DNA from 4 places in the Xenorhabdus poinarii G6 genome. Region 1 is predicted to be linked to each of the others. Evidence: predicted binding sites of a transcription regulator. Region 1 holds the regulator's gene; each other region holds the start of a gene.

Region 1 (4,973 bases):
GATGGTCACTGAAAGTCGCAATCCCGCCAGTACCAATATTGATACGTTATCCACGCTCGATATGTTACGTGTTATTAACGATGAAGATAAAAAAGTGGCTATCGCGGTCGAAAAAAATCTGCCAAAAATTGCCGAGTTAGTTGACACCATCGCCGAAAAATTTCGTCAGGGCGGCCGCTTGATCTACATTGGCGCCGGAACTTCCGGGCGTCTGGGCATTTTGGATGCCAGTGAATGCCCACCGACCTACGGTACAAAACCGGAGCAAGTCATCGGCCTCATTGCCGGAGGGCATCAGGCTATTTTGAACGCGGTCGAAAATGCAGAAGATAATAAGCAATTAGGCGTAAAGGATCTTCAAGAACACCACGTTAATCAAAAAGATATTGTGGTCGGGATCGCGGCCAGTGGTCGAACACCTTATGTCTTGGGCGCGATGGAATATGCCAAGTCAGTTGGTGCTACCGTCGCCGGTATCTGCTGCAATCCAGACAGCCCGATGGCACAATTGGCCGAGATTGCCATTATCCCCATAGTCGGCCCGGAAGTGGTAACAGGCTCTTCCCGTATGAAAGCAGGTACCGCACAAAAACTCATCTTAAATATGATCACAACAGGTGCCATGATCCGCACGGGAAAGGTGTATGGCAATTTGATGGTGGATGTGGAAGCCACTAATGCCAAATTGATCGAACGACAGAAAAATATTGTCATGACTGCCACCGAATGCAGCAAAGAGACCGCTGAGCAAGCTCTCAAAGACGGTAACGGTCATTGCAAGACTGCCATCGTTATGATTTTAGCGGGCGTCAGTGCCGAAGAAGCCGGCGCTTTATTGGCAAAACATCACGGGTTTATCCGGCCTGCCATCCCGCTAAACCGATGATCGCCACCCTTTTTAAAGGAGTTAAATCCCGATCACCCAAACCAGATTAAAGGCACACAAGCCGCCGTCAGGATACCCATTGTGATATTGAACATAAACCACGCACGGCGGCTTCCCAATAACTGCCCAATCAATGAACCGAGAACCAGCCAGATTGCACCAGCAAGTGCATTGGAGATTAACATCACAACGCTAATTGCTAAAATAGAGTAGCCATATAATGACCCCGGCAGGCTGTAACTACTGACGGCTCCCAATCCCATCAGCCATGCTTTCGGGTTCAGAAACTGTAACAACCAGCCCTGATAGATTTGGGTTGGTTTCCCTGTCAATTCTATGGTGTCCAATCGCTTGTAATGCGACATGGCTGTTTTCCAGGCCAGCCATAATAAATATAAGCATCCGAGCACCTTCAACCCCGTATGTATGGCCGGATAAAGCAGTAAAAGCGCAGCAACACCAAACGCAGACAGCAACAACATGGTCTGCATCCCCAGCATAATCCCCAGATAAAGTGGAATAGAACGACGAAGACCAAAATTCGCGCCTGATGATGTCAGCAACAAATTATTGGGGCCAGGCGTGACAGCAGAAATAAACATAAATGTACTGAGTGAAAAAAGCAGACTTGCGGTCATTGTTAGATTTCCCTAACCCAGAGTTGACATTTCCTGTCGAGAAAATAACAGTATGGCTTTCAGCACACAAGATGACTAAATCATGAAATCAATTCACGATGAATACGCATTTTTATCCTGTAAGGGGGTGAGCAATCCTCATCTGCAACCATTTTTGTCCCTTCCCGAATAGTTAGTGCCTCATTTTCAACACCATAACAACCTCATCAGGAGCAATAACAATGATTATCCCGTGGCAACAATTGGAAGCTGATACACTCCTCAATCTCATTGAAAGTTTTGTCTTACGGGAAGGTACTGACTACGGTGAACAGGAAAAAACACTTGAACAAAAAGTACAGGACATCAAACGTCAACTTGAACGAGGTGACGTTCTGCTGGTATGGTCTGAGTTACATGAAACCGTCAATATCATGCCCAAAGACATGCTCCGCCATGACATCTGACTTGTTCGGTTCACGCTAATAGACTGATTAAAATAATATAATCCATCAATTTGATTGATAAGGAGTTTTCATGTCTGTCAAACATCCTATCATTGCAATTACTGGCTCCAGTGGTGCGGGAACAACAACGACCAGTGTTGCCTTCCGCAAAATCTTCCAACAGCTTGGCGTCACCGCCGCACTGATAGAAGGGGATAGTTTTCACCGTTATACGCGCCCTGAAATGGACGCCGAGATCCGAAAAGCGAAAGAACAAGGCAGGCATATCAGCTATTTTGGGCCAGAAGCTAATGATTTCAGCACATTGGAAAAGACGTTCTTTGACTACGGGCAAACAGGAGAAGGCCGCTGGCGAAAATACCTTCATACCTATGATGAAGCTGTCCCTTATAACCAACTGCCGGGAACGTTTACACCGTGGGAATCCTTATCAACCAATACGGATATTCTGTTTTATGAGGGCCTACATGGCGGCGTTGTGACGCCGCAACACAGTGTCGCCAGCCATGTTGATTTACTGATTGGTGTTGTGCCTATCGTCAACCTGGAATGGATACAGAAACTGATCCGCGATACCACTGAACGTGGGCACTCCAGAGAAGCCGTTATGGATTCCGTGGTGCGCTCAATGGATGACTACATTCGTTATATCACACCGCAGTTTTCACGTACCCATATCAATTTCCAACGAGTTCCTACCGTTGACACTTCCAACCCTTTCTCTGCCAAGGCCATTCCTTCACTGGACGAAAGTTTTATCGTGATCCGTTTTCGTGGCTTAACCCAAATTGACTTTCCTTACTTACTGGCAATGCTTCAGGGTTCATTTATCTCCCGTATAGATACGCTGGTCGTTCCGGGTGGAAAACTGGGACTGGCCATGGAACTCATTATGGCACCACTGGTTAAACAGTTACTGGAAGGCAAAAAAATCGCATAGCCTGAGCAATATTCTATTTAAATAAAACAGGTAACAAAAATAACGTTACCCGTTTTATTTAAATAAATTAGTCATTTTTATAACAGTCAATCAGACGATAATAATCAAATTTCCGAAGATGAAAAAATTGATAAACAAAGTAACCTAAAGCATTATTGCTCAGTCAGTATCCATTTTTTGTTCTTAAATGAACGTATCTCTTTACCACCTTTTATAAACTTGCAAGCAATTTCACAAGCTGAATCGATACAAGAGAGACATAAATATTTTATTATGTAAAAATGGCACGACATACCCAGGCTGGCAAGATACATGATGAATTAAAAACAATATGTTAGCATTCTGACATTTTTTTAAATCATATAAAATTCTCGCTTGTCAGTTTTTCATCACATTAATATGTTAATCTACTGACTTTATAAGAAACAGCCTGAAGAGAAGCTACAGTTTCTCACATCATACAGGCAGGAATAACAACAGAGGATAAAGCGAATGGTTCTCGGCAAGCCACAAACAGACCCTACTCTTGAATGGTTTTTGTCACACTGCCATATTCACAAATATCCATCCAAGAGCACGCTCATTCATCAAGGTGAGAAAGCCGAAACACTTTACTATATTGTTAAAGGTTCGGTTGCGGTCCTAATAAAAGATGAAGAAGGCAAGGAAATGATCCTCTCCTATTTAAATCAAGGGGATTTCATTGGTGAACTTGGATTGTTTGAAGAGGGGCAAGAACGTACAGCATGGGTACGAGCCAAAAGTGCCTGTGAGGTAGCTGAAATTTCTTATAAGAAATTCCGCCAGTTAATTCAGGTTAACCCTGATATTCTGATGCGTTTATCTGCTCAAATGGCAAATCGCCTGCAAACAACTTCCGAAAAAGTGGGTAACCTGGCATTTCTGGACGTCACCGGCCGTATTGCCCAAACGTTGCTCAATTTGGCTAAACAGCCTGATGCAATGACCCACCCTGATGGTATGCAGATCAAAATCACACGTCAGGAAATTGGACAGATTGTGGGTTGCTCTCGTGAAACAGTTGGCCGTATCCTGAAAATGCTCGAGAATCAAAATCTGATCTCCGCACATGGTAAAACCATCGTTGTTTATGGAACACGTTAACTATTAGTTAACCTGAAACTCAGCCAGTGCAATCGGTGACATTCGCACTGGCTTTTTTGACTTATTGCTATTCACCCAACGGGATATCACCCTATTCAGCCGCATCGTACCTACCAAATCTCCGTTCCACGAAAATAAGGGTGGATAATGATATCTTATTAATATTTTAGGAAATTATTTAATAGCTCATGCCCTTGCTCACTCAGAATGCTTTCTGGGTGAAATTGCACGCCTTCCAGCGGTAAAGTGCGGTGACGTATTCCCATAATTTCATCCACATCACCATTACGCTGACTCCATGCCGTCACCTCAAATGAAGCAGGTAGCGTTTCTGCGGCAATCACCAGAGAGTGATAACGTGTGACAGTCAATGGATGATCTAATCCTTTAAATACCCCTTGTTGGCTATGGTGGAGCAGGCTGGTTTTTCCATGCATGACTTCACGAGCTTTAACCACACGGGCACCAAAAGCCTGGCCGATTGCCTGATGCCCCAGGCATACACCGAGGATGGGCAATTTACCTGCAAAATGTGAAATTGCTTGTAGCGAAATCCCTGCTTCATTTGGGGTACACGGCCCCGGAGAAATGACTAAATGTGTAGGTGCCAAATTTTCAATATCTTCAAGCTGTAACTCATCATTACGTTTAACCAGAACTTCTGTCCCTAACTCGCAAAAATATTGATATAAATTGAATGTAAAAGAATCGTAGTTATCTATTATGAGTAACATAGGAGTATATCCTACTGATTTTATAGTTTTATAAGTTGCCCTACCTCATCCGAGGCATTACATATTTTGTATTACGGTAAAATCAGGTAAAACAATATCACCGGCAACGGGGGGCTAATCATACCACAGAAGCATTTTTAAAATAGTGGTATGGAGAAACTACGGAGAACAGGGGGAGAGAAGAATAGACGATACCCAGATTAT
Region 2 (4,973 bases), 1.1 Mb from region 1:
CAAGCTACTCATCTGCACCTATTAATCACTGATTGCATTTAAAATGAAAAAAAAACGCCCATCTCTACAGGATGTTGCCGACCTGGTAGGGATCACCAAAATGACGGTCAGCCGTTTTTTACGTAAACCGGATCAGGTTTCTGAGGCATTGGGAAAACGAATCGAGGAAGCGGTGGAGCAACTTGGTTATATTCCCAATCGTGTGCCGGATATTCTTTCCAACTCGACCAGTCGCGCAATAGGTGTTTTACTGCCCTCATTGACCAACCAGGTCTTTGCCGAGGTTATCCGTGGTATCGAACAGGTGACGGATCGCAATGGCTATCAAACCATGCTTGCCCACTATGGTTATTCAGCCCAGAAAGAAGAAGAACGCCTGCTTTCCCTGCTTTCTTACCATATCGATGGTCTGATCCTGGCGGAGCGTATGCATACTGCTAAGACATTAAAAGTGTTGCAGACAGTCGGTATTCCTGTGGTCGAGCTGATGGACAGCGTATCGCCTTGCCTGGATATTGCCGTGGGGATCGATAATTTTGCAGCGGCTCGCCAGATGACGGTGACGATGATTGAACGTGGCTGTAAGAATGTGATTTATCTCGGCGCTCGGCAGGACGAGCGGACGCTGATCCGTTTGCAAGGGTTTGAAACGGCGATGCGTGATGCCGGGCTGCAACCGAGAAAAATGATGACATTAGCCAGTTCATCCTATTCACTGGGCGCCCAGCTTTTACAGGAAACTTGTCAGCAATATCCAGAAGTGGATGGCCTATTTTGTACGAATGATGATATCGCTATCGGAGCGATTTTCGAGTGCCAACGACAAGGGATAAAAGTACCGGAAGACATTGCGATCGCCGGATTTCATGGTCACGATATCGGTCAGGTGATGACGCCGAAACTTGCCAGCGTGCTGACGCCGCGTGAACGAATGGGGCGCAAAGCAGCAGAAGCGTTGCTGACTCGTTTGCGGGGCGAAAAGCTGGAGCAAACGTTGATCGATGTCGGATTTACACTTTCACTAGGCGAAAGCGTTTGATAGGTGAACGTGGTTATTCAGTGGCAAGTGTTTAATTTTTGTAGATCAAAATGATGCTTTCCCCTCTTCAAGTGCGATAAGCCTCACATTTTCTTTTTTTGTCAATCTTGATTGATTGCTCACCTTCCTGCGCTGCTGTTAATGTTACCGGTAAATTCATTACCGGTAACATTATTATGGGTAATCTTTTGTAGTCAATCTGCAAACGTTAATCATAGTCATTATTTTTCAGGTAAGTCATAGAGATAGTGAAGCAGTAAGATCTGCATAAAGGAGTTTGATATGGGTGATACCCAACAGCTAAACCGTGTTTTTGTCTTCATGGGGGTATCCGGCAGCGGTAAATCGGTGGTTGCCAACGGTGTGGCCCAGCAATTGGGGGCGGCGTTTCTGGATGGCGATTTCCTTCATCCTCGCACCAATATTACCAAAATGGCGCAGGGTGGTGCCCTCAATGATGATGATCGTCAGCCGTGGTTGAAAGCACTCAATGACGCCATCTTTGCCATGCAGCGCACCCATCGTATCTCCTTACTCGTGTGTTCTGCTCTGAAAAAAAGTTATCGGGATATGTTGCGTGAGGGCAATACAAACCTGTCATTCCTCTATCTGAAAGGGGATTTTGATTTGATTGAGTGCCGTTTGAAAGCACGTAAAGGGCACTTCTTCAGACCGCAAATGCTGATCTCGCAATTTGAAACACTGGAAGAGCCGAGCGGTGATGAAAAAGATATCCATCATATTGATATCAGACCTGAGCTGGGTGATGTCATCAAAAATGCGATTAAAGCTATTGAACATATTCAATCCATTGATCATCTAGGATCTATTGATCAACTCAACTAGGGGCATTATGAGCACTGTAACTCTGGTTCTGACCGCCGTCGGTTCTGTTCTTCTATTATTGTTTCTGGTGATGAAAGCCAGAATGCACGCGTTTATTGCCTTAATGCTGGTTTCCATGGGAGCCGGCATTTTTTCTGGTATGCCACTGGAAAAAATCACTCAGACAATGCAAAACGGCATGGCCGGTACGCTGGGTTTTCTTGCCGTTGTTGTGGCGCTTGGGGCAATGTTTGGCAAGATCCTGCATGAAACCGGGGCATTGGATCAAATTGCTGTGAAGTTGCTGTCTTGCTTTGGTGAAAAGCGGGCTAATTATGCATTAGGTATTGCCGGGTTGATCTGTGCATTGCCGTTGTTTTTTGATGTCGCAGTCGTATTGTTGATCGGTGTGGTGTTTGCGGTGGCACGTCGCACGGGGGGCAATGTTGTCAAGCTGGCGCTTCCCTTGTTTGCCGGTGTTGCCGCGGCCGCCGCGTTTTTAGTCCCAGGGCCAACGCCGATGATGCTGGCTTCCCAGATGGGAGCCGATTTTGGCTGGATGATCTTGATCGGCCTGAGTGCCGCAATACCTGGTATGTTATTCGCTGGCCCGATATACGGTAACTTTATCAGTCAATATGTGACACTGGATTTGCCTAAAGATCTCGGCACACCAAGTATTGGCAAAAGCCAGATGCCTTCTTTTGGTTTTAGTCTGGCGTTAGTGCTGTTCCCATTGGTATTAGTGGGATTGAAAACCATTGCTGCCCGTTTTGTTGATCAACAAGCCACGTTATACCATTGGTTGGAATTTCTCGGTCATCCTTTCACGGCGATTTTGATCGCTTGTCTGGTGGCCATTTACGGGCTGGCAATCCGGCGGGGGATGAGTAAAGAGAAAGTCATGGATGTGTGTTCAGCGGCGATCCAGCCGGCAGGAATTATCTTGCTGGTAACCGGGGCGGGCGGCGTCTTCAAACAAGTGTTGGTCGATTCCGGGGTTGGCCCTGCGTTGGGGAATGCTTTGATCGGGGCTGGCCTGCCAATTGCGCTGGCGTGTTTTATTTTGTCTGGCGCAGTACGTGTGATACAAGGTTCGGCGACGGTGGCGTGTCTGACCACGGTTGGGTTGGTGCTGCCGGTGATTGGTGAACTGGGTTACTCAGGGGCACAAATGGCTGCATTGTCCGTGTGTATTGCCGGGGGTTCTTTGGTGTTTAGCCATGTGAACGATTCCGGTTTCTGGTTGTTTGGTAAGTTTACGGGTGCGACAGAAGCACAAACCCTGAAAACCTGGACGATGATGGAAACCATTCTTGGCACAACCGGTGCGATTGTTGGCATGATCTATTTTGCCATATTGTGATACAGCCTTTTTCGGTGGCATCTTATCCATAAAAGATGCCATGTCACGCTGATCCTCCGCGCTACCCACATGGGTTGGCGGCGGGATCAAACGTATTTCTGCCCATGTGGATTATTCAATCAACCCCATAAACTGCTGATAAAATGCCTCAGCACTGCGTTCATAGCCGGCGGCGGAAAGATGAACGTAATCAGGGCGTGCCAGATTTTGCTGTGCCCATCCTTTGATTGAACAGGGACCGCCCATATATTCCCGCCAGTTCCAGAACAGGGTACGCTGTTCTTTGGCAACCGCTTGCTGTATCTGAATCACGTTATTCAGCAAGGCGGGTTGTTGCTCATCACAGTTTGCTGCGCGTTGATTTTTCAGCGAGTCATTTGGTCCAATCAGTAAGATAACGGTTTGCGGTATGGCTTTGCGAATAGCCTGCACTTTAGCGATCAGATCGTTTTGGTAAGCGGTCAGATCCAACGCATCGTTAAAGGCTTCATTGGTGCCATAGGCGAAGATCACCATATCAGGTTTCATCTGAGCCAGTGTCTCAATCCATTGTGGTTGCCACTTATCCAGCAGATTAATGGTCGCACCATTAACGCCCAATGCGGATAACATCACACCTGGACTTTGACGTTTGATTAGCCAGCCGCCGATTTTCAATTGCGTATCTTGTGGAGAGAGATTGAGGGGAAAATGGATACGCTGTTCGGGAGAAAAATGCCATTCACTCTGTGTTGCAGGTAAGCTCATCATGGTAAAGGGCGTTTTTATTTGGGTTGCCTTATGAGATTGATAAAGCACCCTTAACTCGTATTGACCACGGGCAGAGGAGGAACCGAGCTGGATTGTGCTGTTGGCGCTTTCCGGGATCGCAATAAAGCCCCCCAGGGGATAATCTGCCCGATTATCCTTGCGGCTGCTTGAAAGCCACCAGCCGGTTTTATCCTCAGTAAATTGCACAAGGGCGTTACGTTGGCCGGGAATGCTCATCGGTGGAATAAAACCCGGCCCGGCATCGCCATAATGATCCTGCAATAAGCTGCGCAATTTACCGGTAAAAAAATCTGCCGCGGTGTGAGAATCACCCAGTTGCACAAAATGCAGTTGGCGGGTATCGCTATGGCGTAATTTATCAACCAATCGTGCAACATTGGGATCACCAAAATCCGTCAATTGTTGTTGACGATGGGTTAGTGTTGCCGGGCGTTCTGATGCCCGTTTGGATTTTTCCCCCTGGCACGATAATAGGCTGACTGAGAGTGCGATAACCAGACCTGCACCCATTATCCGATAAAACCAACGGAACAGGCTAAGTGGTTGCATCTTCTTTAACTGGCTCCTGAATTAATGTAATCAATGAAAATAGATAATCCGCGATGGTTTGTTGCCCCCTCGGAGTGAAATGAATCCCGTCTCCACTCCGAAGTTTGAGGGGACTGCTGCCATCGCCAAGATAATCTGAGTAATGATTTGATTGATATTTGAACATATCATTCACCGCAACAAAAATCTCTCCCATTTTCTCCACTTCTGTCTGATATAACTCATTGAGGTAAACCATGTTGGTGGAGAGTGTTTTCTGGCGCATATTGGGAGGGCCAACCCAAATGACATCAACCTTATGTTGGCGCGCTGCCGTCAAGATTGTTTCGATTCTTTGGCGATAAAGCGTTTCCCAATGTTCACTGGCGAATTTTACATAAGCGCCTCCGCGTCCTGATGGCATATCCCACGGATCATTTGGGC
Region 3 (4,973 bases), 120 kb from region 1:
TCCACCAGTACACCCTCACTAACACCATTGCAGCCAAACTTCGGTTAACGTCTCAGGTTCACTCGCCTCAATGTAAGTTAAATAGATGCTGTATAGATGTCCAGAATATTCACGCGCTTTCTTTCAGTTTGCAAAGCAGCTCGCAATGGCGCCATCAACTTATCCCATCCATTCCGCCAGCCAACGCAAGCCAAATGCACCTGGTGCTAAAATACCAAATGCCCAAATTAATGCAGAAGTAAAATTAGCTAGCTGAAAATGACGTTTTGGCATGGCACAGATTCCGGCCACCAGTGGTACAACGGCTCTCAATGGGCCAAAAAAACGCCCAATGAAAACGCCCCATACTCCCCATCGTTCAAAAAAACGATGGCCGCGAACTAACGTTTGCGGATGACGAGAAAGTGGCCACATTTTACCGACATTCTCTTGATAATGGGCACCAAACCAGTAAGAAATCCAGTCACCAAAGAATGCGCCAGCAGCAGCAGCAGCCCATATTGGCCAGAAAGTTAAATCACTTTCACCAATCAATGCCCCTAATCCCAATAAAATGATCGTTGCTGGCAATAATAAGGAGATAAATGCCAACGATTCACCCAATGCAAGAAGGAAAATGATGGGAATTGCCCAGGCCTCATGGGCCTTTACAAAGTTTGTCACTAATTCGATGATTTCATGCAGACTCACATTCATCTTTCCTGTGTTATTCGTCATACATCATGGGTTAGCACTGTACAACCAAACCAATGCTAACCAACTGTTTTATTCAAGAAAATACGCTTTTAGCTTTTCACGCGCGGCGGCATTAAGTCCGATATCTTTTTCCAGCCAAATGTCCACGCAGCCATAACATCGATTAATACTGTCAAGGGCTGTCAGTAAAAATTCTTCCCGCACTGAATAAACATAGGCAAATTTTTCCACGACACTGTCGCCCATAATCTTGGCGTGTTCACTCAATAAATAGTCTCGATACGGCGCCAACGTCACATCCGTCAGTAAATAATCTTCCATTACCGTATCCAGATCCGCACCCAATGCGAGTAAAACCAGTGCAGAACCCACTCCAGTCCTGTCTTTACCCACTGCGCAGTGTTGTACAATTCCACCTTTCTCGGGTTGCAGCAATAATGTGGCTAATGTTTTATAAGCAGGATTGTTAATGGGCAACAATTCGTATAAGCGTGACATAAATACTTTGGCATCAAATTGCGCCAGTATCTCCTGATCTAACTTATCCAGATTAGCACTCACTTCTTTGGCTAGAGGATTAGCAGGTGCATGATGGTAATGCGCGCCATGCCATATTTGATCCGGTCTATCTATGATTTCACTACTATCGCGATAATCGATGATCTGAAAAAGATTTTGCTTTATCAGAAAAGCCTGATCATTTTCTGTCAGCCTGTCCAGTGAACCGGCACGAAAGAGTAAACCTGACTTAATTCTGGCGCCATCATGCAGCGTCTTATTACCTAAATCACGGAAATTAATGCCACCATTCAGAGGAAGTAGCGAAGGGTGAGGTAGAAATGTTGTGGTCATAGTCACTCTTATTGAAATTAAAAGATATCCTTTACCTTCCAAGCCACTGTTTTACTAGTGATAACTTGGAAATGATGGGGAACAACGCCTTTGAAACCTAATGAACTGATGCTACCGATTATTATTCATCGTTATTAATACAATCCGCGATGACATTATCAGATTTTGCAATGAAAGGACGTCCAGATCGCATAAACAACAGGGTCAGCCTGTTCTGACCCTTGATAAAAAGTTTTACAGCAAGCGGCGGGCTGCTTCAACAACAATCCCCAATGCATTACTTTCCGTTTTTTTCAGCAACTCAACATCTGGGATTTCCTGTTGGGTACGGTTAACGATAACCCCTGCAATCATACCCGCGCGTAATCCCTGACTTGCACACATCGTCAGCAATGTTGCGGATTCCATTTCGAAGTTCATTACGCCCATTTCTTGCCACTCTTTCATCGAACCCTGGAAACGACGAACGACACGGCCGGAATAGGTATCGTAACGCTCTTGTCCCGGATAGAAAGTATCGGAAGAAGCCGTAACCCCCACATGAGTAACAGAACCTGATGCTTTTGCTGCTTCGTACAGTACATTGGTACATGTAAAATCAGCAACCGCCGGAAACTCCATTGGTGCAAAGTGCAAGCTGGCACCGTCCAAACGAACCGCAGCGGTGGTCACTAAGACATCCCCCACATTAATATGTGGCTGGATCGCCCCTGTTGTTCCAATACGCAGGAAAGTACGGATACCCAATTGTGCTAGCTCTTCTACAGCAATTGATGTTGAAGGGCCACCAATACCGGTAGAACAGACGACAACCGCCTTACCATCAATTTCTGCCCGCCAGGTTGTGAATTCACGGAGGGAAGCCAAATATACTGGGTTATCCATGAGTCGCGCAATTTTTTCAACACGCTTAGGATCGCCAGGCACAATCGCCAGCGTTGCACCTTGTAGGTCGCTTTTGGTGATACCTAAGTGAAAGACATCAGACATATCAGACTCCTCAACGGACATGATTCAAAATACAGATACCTAAATCTAGTCAATACTCTGACATTTTTTAGTGATTAAAATCACTTTTAATTGAACAAAAAAAGAAATGATTTCATATATTTGTGACAAAAATCACACTTAAAAAGAAATAAAGACGATGCGTAAAGCGCCCTCACACGGGCGCTATCACTCTTGACATAACATTTGCATGTGACATCACAATTGGATGAAAAACCACATCAGACGACATGATCAAACTACATGATCAGGTTGAGAAGCAATACACCACATAATCCAATGCCCCATGCAATGGTGGTCGGAATCGACCAGATAACAACCTGTTGTCGTACATTTTTAATGCCCATCATCCGGTTCACTACCCAGAAAAAACAATCATTAAAATAACTAAAAAACAGTGTCCCTACCATGGCAGCCTGAGCAGCAACCAACATATTCACATCCGGTATCTGTTTGATCACCGGTGCCGAAATAGAAGCCGCGGTTATCATGGCAACTGTCCCTGAGCCTTGAATGACACGAATCAACGTTGCAATGATAAATGGAATTAAAACGGGTGTTATCGGCAACTTGGCAATATATTGCGCCAGTATTGTTCCTGTCGAACTTTCATTCAGCACGGCGCCTAAAGCCCCCCCAGCGCCTGATACCAACAAAATAATGCCTACGCTTTTTAACCCGGTTTCCAAATGTTCAATCACGTCATACTTACTGACGTTTGGCACAAGCGTATAAACTGCCAGTAATACACTGATTGCCAATGCAATAATGGGGGAACCCAGAAAATTAAAAATCTGAAAATAGAAATCGTTTTCCTTTCCTGCAAATTCATCCGATTTCAGTAATACCGCATTCATGACACCAATTAAAATAAGCACAATCGGCACAACGATAGGCAAAAGGGAAAGAAACAGACTCGGCAGCGATTTTTGCTCTTTTTCTGCCATATACTGTTGATGCACTTGTTGCAAGTTTTCCGCCGGTTCTTCCATATCATTGAGCTGATACTCAGGATATTTCTTTTCCAGCCATTTTGCATAACACGTCATACCAATAACACACGGAACAGCCAGTATCATGCCCGTCAACATCATTGAGCCTATGCTCACGCCGAATATACCGGCGACACCAAGAGGACCTGGGGTCGGGGGAACAATATGGTGAGTCACCACCAGCCCTCCCGCCAATGAAACCCCTAATGTCAGGACATTACGTTGACCTTTTTTGGCCAATGCCTTTACCAGTGGATAAAGGATCACAAAAGCTGAATTCACAAATATAGGGATACTGACAATATAACCGGTAATCGCCAGAGCCCACTCTTCACGCCTTTTACCCAGACACTTAATCAAACTATAAGCGATTTGTTCAGTCGCGCCAGAAACCTCCAATATGCGTCCCATCATGCATCCCAGCCCAATCACAATACCGATATTTCCCAGGGTTGTTCCAAACCCTTTGGTAATCACATCAACAACACCACTCATCGTTAAGCCACCCGATATACCAGCGATGATCGCAGCAATGAGCATAGCTATCAGTACATGAACGCGGGTGCGTAAGACCAGAAAAATCAGCGTAAAAACCGCCACCCCCAATCCAATAATTGGAATGTAAAACTCCATCAAAAACCTCATTTCAATTTGTATTACTCGCGATAAATACACGAATGGCGTTGGTAAGGCCTCAGCTCCGGGGCGATTCAGCTCCTGATGATTTTTAAGCATTCTTTCGCCCCTTATACTTGCTTCGCAAGTCAAAACAGGAATATTAAGGGCTAGCTACGAGCAACAACAGCAGGCGTGGCAGGACAGTTACAGCAGCTTGCAACATATGTTCGAGACTATCTCACAGGAGCTGTATCGCAACAATAGGGTATGTCAGTACTTGAGCAGCAATGTCAGGCGGTTAATACTGCTCGTGAAGCAGCACGAACGCCAGCTGCATCTAGAAAACGAACACGCTATCACGATCAGAAAACCGGCGGGCTGCGCAAAATCAGACGTATTATCGTCGCTCAAACGGTAGATCCCTCCAGTAAAACCCAAGTGATAGCCGCGTTATTGGCGCAGAATTTCAATCTATCGGGTCGTCACCCGGACAAGATGTTATTTATTGGATGCCGGTTATTTCCATGACGAGGTGATTGCTGAGACGCAAAAACATCCGATCTTGCTGTTTTGTACAGAAAATTCAGACCGACAGCGTACACGAAAAATCTATCCCAAATCATTATTTGCTTATGATGCTGAACAAGACGGCTATATTTGCCCTGCCCATCATCAATTGCCCCAGCAAAGAACAGTGAAAGCCGCTGAAAGAACGAGAACCTATCGGGTTTATGGTGGTGCTCCTTGTAGTCAAGGTTCGCAAAAAATCGGCTGTACCAATGCCAAAGGGGGAAGAAAAATAAAACG
Region 4 (4,973 bases), 1.5 Mb from region 1:
ACAATGGGGGCAATATTGCAGAGGCATCATTCTGGACGGGTTTGCGTCCGATGACCCCTGATGGCACGCCGATTGTGGGGCCAACTAAATATACGAATCTTTATTTAAATACCGGACATGGCACATTAGGTTGGACGATGGCCTGTGGTTCAGGGAAATTACTGGCTGATTTAATTTCTGGCAAAAAGCCCGATATTGCGGCAGATGATCTCTCTGTATCCCGATATATCAATGGATTCAATATAAAAGTGAGTCCAATAAAGTCCCGCCTACATACAGCATAAATGAAATAAGAAGGAGCTGTTATGCCACGTCCTATTTTAGCAACGATCCACCTTGATGCATTCCGCCATAATTTGTCGATTATTCGCCAGAGAGTGAATAACAGTAAAATTTGGTCGGTCGTAAAAGCGAATGCATATGGTCATGGATTAAGCAGAATATGGCAATCACTCATGCAAACAGATGGATTTGCATTGCTTGACATGAATGAAGCGATTGATTTAAGGGAGCAGGGCTGGCAAGGGCCAATCTTGTTATTGGAAGGTTTTTTCAAACCAGCGGATTTGCAAATTATCAATCAATACCGCCTGACAACCGCAGTACATAGTCATTGGCAGATCGATGAAATAGAAAAAGCCAAATTGGATAACGCCATTGATATTTATTTGAAACTTAATAGTGGCATGAATCGCTTAGGTTTTACGCCAGAAGAGTATCCGCAGATAATTTCAAGCGTGAGGAGAATTAACAATATCAATTCAGTGACTTTAATGACGCATTTTGCCAACGCGGATAATGACGTGGGGGTTGATGGCCAATTTGCCGTTGTTGAACGTCTGCAAATGAATTCACTGCCGCATTGTCTGGCGAGTTCTGGTGCGATTTTATGGCATCCGAAAACACACGGGGATTGGGTTCGGCCGGGTATTATTCTTTATGGTGCCTCTCCGAGCGGGAGATGGTGTGATATTGCCAATATCGGGCTGAAACCCGCCATGACATTACAGAGTGAAATCATTGCCGTGCATGAACTGCCTGAGGGGGAAAAAATTGGTTATGGCGGTTGTTATACCACCCCGAAACCCATGCGTGTAGGCACCGTCGCCTGCGGTTATGCCGATGGATATCCACGGCATGCGCCAACGGGAACACCTGTCATGGTTGATGGTATTAGAACCCAATTGTTGGGGGCGATATCAATGGATATGATGACGGTTGATTTAACGTTATGCCCTCAGGCTCGTATCGGTAGTGTTGTTGAATTGTGGGGAGAAAATCTGCCCGTCGATGAAGTTGCAGAGTCCGCCGGCACTATTGGTTATGAACTTTTATGCGCTTTAGCCAAGCGTGTTCCTGTCACCGTGGTTTAATGTCTCCTGTATTTACCCTTTTCGGTATTGAAACAATGGTCAGGCATTTCATTCTTAGTGTTGGAATAAATGCCTGTTTCAGTCTATCTAACGACAAAATCGCGTCTGGATCGGTTGTTATTTTTTCTCGTTGCTGCCATTAAACTGACTGTTGTCTAAGAATTTACGACAGCGAATAACAATAGAAAGTCTGTCAGGATGACCATTCTTAGGTTTTAATGGATTGTTGATACGGGCTGTTTCAATACAAGCCATATTTTTGTAACCCTCTTTGCTCATGTCTTCCATGCTACTGGAAAGGGCCGCGCCAGGATTCCAACAAACAATATCGCTATGGTGAGCGTGGTGTATTTCAACTGTCCGTTTCCAGACAGGATCTCTGAGCAGGCTAAAATCGTCTGGTTCGGTATAAATACGGTCGGTTCTTCCGTGGAAGGCCAGATCTTCATGGGTATATTGTTCTCTATCAGAGAGGGTATCAATAAAGTGAGAACCTAGCCCACTGACCTGAACTCGATTGATGTCACTGATATTGAAATAAGAATGAAGAGCACAGGTGGCCTGGTATTCACCGTGAGCTTCCAGCTCTATTTCGCAAGTTTCGCCTAATTTAAAGCGTGCGATCAGCGTGAATTCATGTGGCCATAACTGATGGGTATAGGTGTTATCTTGCAATGTGAATGTCAATATAACGCCATTTTCATTCTCAGTATGGGCTTTAAATTCCCAGGGTAATATCCGTGCAAATCCGTGGCTGGGGGTTGCAGACGAACCAAACCAGGGCCAACAGATAGGAATACCACCACGAATAGCTGTACCAGCACGAAAGTGGGTGTTATCGCTGACCCATAATACAGGCTTTTCGTTGTTAGGCTGCCATGTCATCAAATGGGCGCCTTGAAGACTGATCACGCCACGGGCTTTAGGATGGGAAACAACAATTAATGGAAAATCACCGATGTTTCGTTGGCTGATATAAGGAGAAATCTGCTCTACAACGGGTAATGAGAAAATTTTGTCAAGCATTTGTCATGACCTTATGTAAACTCAATTTGGTAGTTGAATCCAGGAAAAAGAATAGCTCAATATGTTGGGGAGATAAACAGGGTTATTTTGTCTACGACAACAGGCATTTCAAATTTATTTTCGATGTGTTCCACACTGAAATTAAAATTTCTTTATTTTTATTGAGGAAAAAATGATAGTAGTGGTTACAAAACCATGAAAGCAGTCGTGTCACCTGAAAAGCCACCTGTTTACAGGTGGCTTTGTGAACACGGATAAAAACGCAATTATTTGGAGATATGAGCGATCAAATCCAGCACTTTGTTGGAATAGCCAGTTTCATTGTCATACCAGGAAACCAGTTTTACAAAGTTGTCGTTCAGTGCGATACCGGCTTTGGCATCAAAGACAGAAGTCAGTTTTTCGCCATTAAAATCAGTGGAAACCACGTCATCTGCAGTATAGCCCAGAATGCCTTTCAGTTCGCCTTCAGCCGCTTCTTTGATGGCATCACAGATTTCTGTGTAATTTGCGGATTTAGCCAGACGTACAGTCAGGTCAACAACTGAGACGTTAGGCGTCGGAACACGGAAAGACATACCCGTTAGTTTGCCGTTCAGTTCTGGGATAACTTTGCCTACCGCTTTTGCTGCGCCAGTAGAAGATGGAATGATGTTTTGTGCCGCACCACGGCCACCACGCCAGTCTTTCGCTGAAGGGCCGTCAACGGTTTTCTGAGTGGCTGTTGTCGCGTGAACTGTCGTCATCAAACCTTCGATAATACCGAATTTGTCATTGATAACTTTAGCCAGTGGAGCGAGGCAGTTAGTGGTGCAAGATGCGTTAGAAACGATATCCTGACCGGCATAAGCCTTGTGGTTAACGCCCATAACAAACATTGGTGTATTGTCTTTGGATGGGCCAGTCAAAACAACTTTTTTCGCCCCCGCCGCGATGTGTTTGCGTGCAGTTTCATCGGTCAGGAAGATACCCGTTGCTTCTGCAACAACATCAACACCCACTTCGTTCCATTTCAGGTTAGCTGGGTCTCTTTCAGATGTAACGCGGATGGTTTTGCCGTTAACAACCAACTGGCCATCTTTCACTTCAACAGTGCCGTTGAAGCGGCCGTGGGTTGAATCGTATTTCAGCATGTAAGCCATGTATTCTGCATCTAACAGATCATTGATCGCAACGATTTCAATGTCAGAGCGTTCTTGAGCAGCACGGAAAACAATACGGCCGATACGACCAAAACCGTTAATACCTACTTTGATAGTCATAGTATTCCACCAGCTATTTTTTAGTGAATTAAAAGTTGTGTCTAAAGTTACCAAAATCTTGTCAGTCGTCAAGCGGAATCGTGTCAACAATTGAAAAATATCAATTTTATAATCACCATCTAGCCGCTGGTTATCGCGCTGAAACAAGCTCCAGGCACACCATTATCGGGGTATAGGGCAATATTTAAAGTTACCATCGGTTAGATATGTGAGAACTATCACAATTAGTAAAGTAAATTGCTATGTTGAATGGGGTAGAATGCGTTTTGACATGTTGTTGTTGATTTTTTGTTGGTTTTTTATTGAAAATATTGGCCTTAAAAGGTGGTCATTATGACTAAAAGTCAAAATATTTCCCTTTCCATAGAACAGCTTAGTGAGTTTCAGCGTTATGTGACACAAGAAGCCGGCACTGAGCCGCCATTTTCAGGAAAACTACTGCATAATAAAAGAAGTGGTATTTATCATTGTTTGTGTTGCCGCCAGCCACTCTTTTTGTCTGATACAAAATTTGACTCAGGATGTGGATGGCCAAGTTTTTACCAATCGATTAATGAAGACTCCATTACATATATTGATGATTACTCTCATAATATGCACCGAATAGAGGTGCGCTGTCGCCACTGTCAGGCACATTTGGGGCATGTTTTTCCCGATGGCCCTAAACCGACAGGAGAACGTTTTTGTATTAATTCAGTAGCACTGCGTTTTGTGGATAAAGAAACGGGTGAAGAAACAACGGGTTAACAGAATATCTGAATAGGCCGAATTGAAATGCTGGATTGATAAGCTGAGTTAAAACGATTCAGCTTGTTTTAAGTGACTTTTAAGCCCCCATGATAGTCGTATTGGCCAGTAGCCTGCGAATAAACATGCCATGTATATTGTTAAATTGTGCATATAGCCATTAAGGAAATATCGATGAAGCTGGAGAATTTACTTTCTGCCATGACGCCCGAAATTTATCAACGGCTCGTTCAGGCTGTTGAACTCGGGAAGTGGCAGGATGGTGTCCCACTCACACCAGAACAAAGAGAATACAGTTTACAGGCGGTGATGCTTTGGCAGGCAAAGCATAACCATGATCCTGAACATATGACAATTGGTACCGATGGCCAAATTACGGTAAAAAGCAAACAGGAGTTAAGGGCTGTATTTCAGTCCGACATGGTGGCGAAATTGAAACCCCAGTCGGAAGACTGAAAAAAAATCAATTGACCACCTCGTCCTTACTCACATGACGAGAAAGAGGACGAGGTTATGTGTTCGTCGTAAGGCAGCCTCTCTCTTATTGTTTATCAACAATCATGTG

What was found. The regulator CRP, encoded in region 1, controls carbon source genes, mostly activating them, when cyclic AMP is high. The targets are predictions, from matches to a motif close to ATGTGANNNNNNTCACAT.
Region 2: the regulator CRP is predicted to act here: its motif matches at 1,111-1,128, upstream of gntK (gluconokinase).
Region 3: the regulator CRP is predicted to act here: its motif matches at 2,659-2,676, upstream of udp (uridine phosphorylase).
Region 4: the regulator CRP is predicted to act here: its motif matches at 3,868-3,885, upstream of msrB (peptide-methionine (R)-S-oxide reductase MsrB).

Annotation. Positions count from the first base shown of each region.
Region 1 is NZ_FO704551.1:3,114,622-3,119,594, forward strand. It holds gene murQ (N-acetylmuramic acid 6-phosphate etherase) at 1-886, shown strand, start outside; gene XPG1_RS14380 (LysE family translocator) at 919-1,524, opposite strand; gene XPG1_RS14385 (YheU family protein) at 1,746-1,970, shown strand; gene XPG1_RS14390 (phosphoribulokinase) at 2,041-2,910, shown strand; gene crp (cAMP-activated global transcriptional regulator CRP) at 3,403-4,035, shown strand; gene XPG1_RS14400 (aminodeoxychorismate synthase component II) at 4,194-4,769, opposite strand.
Region 2 is NZ_FO704551.1:547,248-552,220, forward strand. It holds gene gntR (gluconate operon transcriptional repressor GntR) at 44-1,039, shown strand; gene gntK (gluconokinase) at 1,322-1,885, shown strand; gene gntU (gluconate transporter) at 1,893-3,230, shown strand; gene XPG1_RS02400 (SGNH/GDSL hydrolase family protein) at 3,342-4,550, opposite strand; gene XPG1_RS02405 (SGNH/GDSL hydrolase family protein) at 4,537-4,973, opposite strand, start outside.
Region 3 is NZ_FO704551.1:2,993,187-2,998,159, forward strand. It holds gene rmuC (DNA recombination protein RmuC) at 1-5, opposite strand, end outside; gene XPG1_RS13885 (DedA family protein) at 160-696, opposite strand; gene XPG1_RS13890 (tyrosine-protein phosphatase) at 766-1,548, opposite strand; gene udp (uridine phosphorylase) at 1,783-2,538, opposite strand; gene XPG1_RS13900 (GntP family permease) at 2,796-4,181, opposite strand; gene XPG1_RS19035 (hypothetical protein) at 4,434-4,694, shown strand; gene XPG1_RS13910 (hypothetical protein) at 4,672-4,973, shown strand, end outside.
Region 4 is NZ_FO704551.1:1,594,940-1,599,912, forward strand. It holds gene XPG1_RS07315 (D-amino acid dehydrogenase) at 1-284, shown strand, start outside; gene alr (alanine racemase) at 306-1,373, shown strand; gene XPG1_RS07325 (D-hexose-6-phosphate mutarotase) at 1,491-2,399, opposite strand; gene gapA (glyceraldehyde-3-phosphate dehydrogenase) at 2,666-3,661, opposite strand; gene msrB (peptide-methionine (R)-S-oxide reductase MsrB) at 3,995-4,408, shown strand; gene XPG1_RS07345 (YeaC family protein) at 4,583-4,864, shown strand; gene XPG1_RS07350 (insecticidal delta-endotoxin domain-containing protein) at 4,950-4,973, opposite strand, start outside.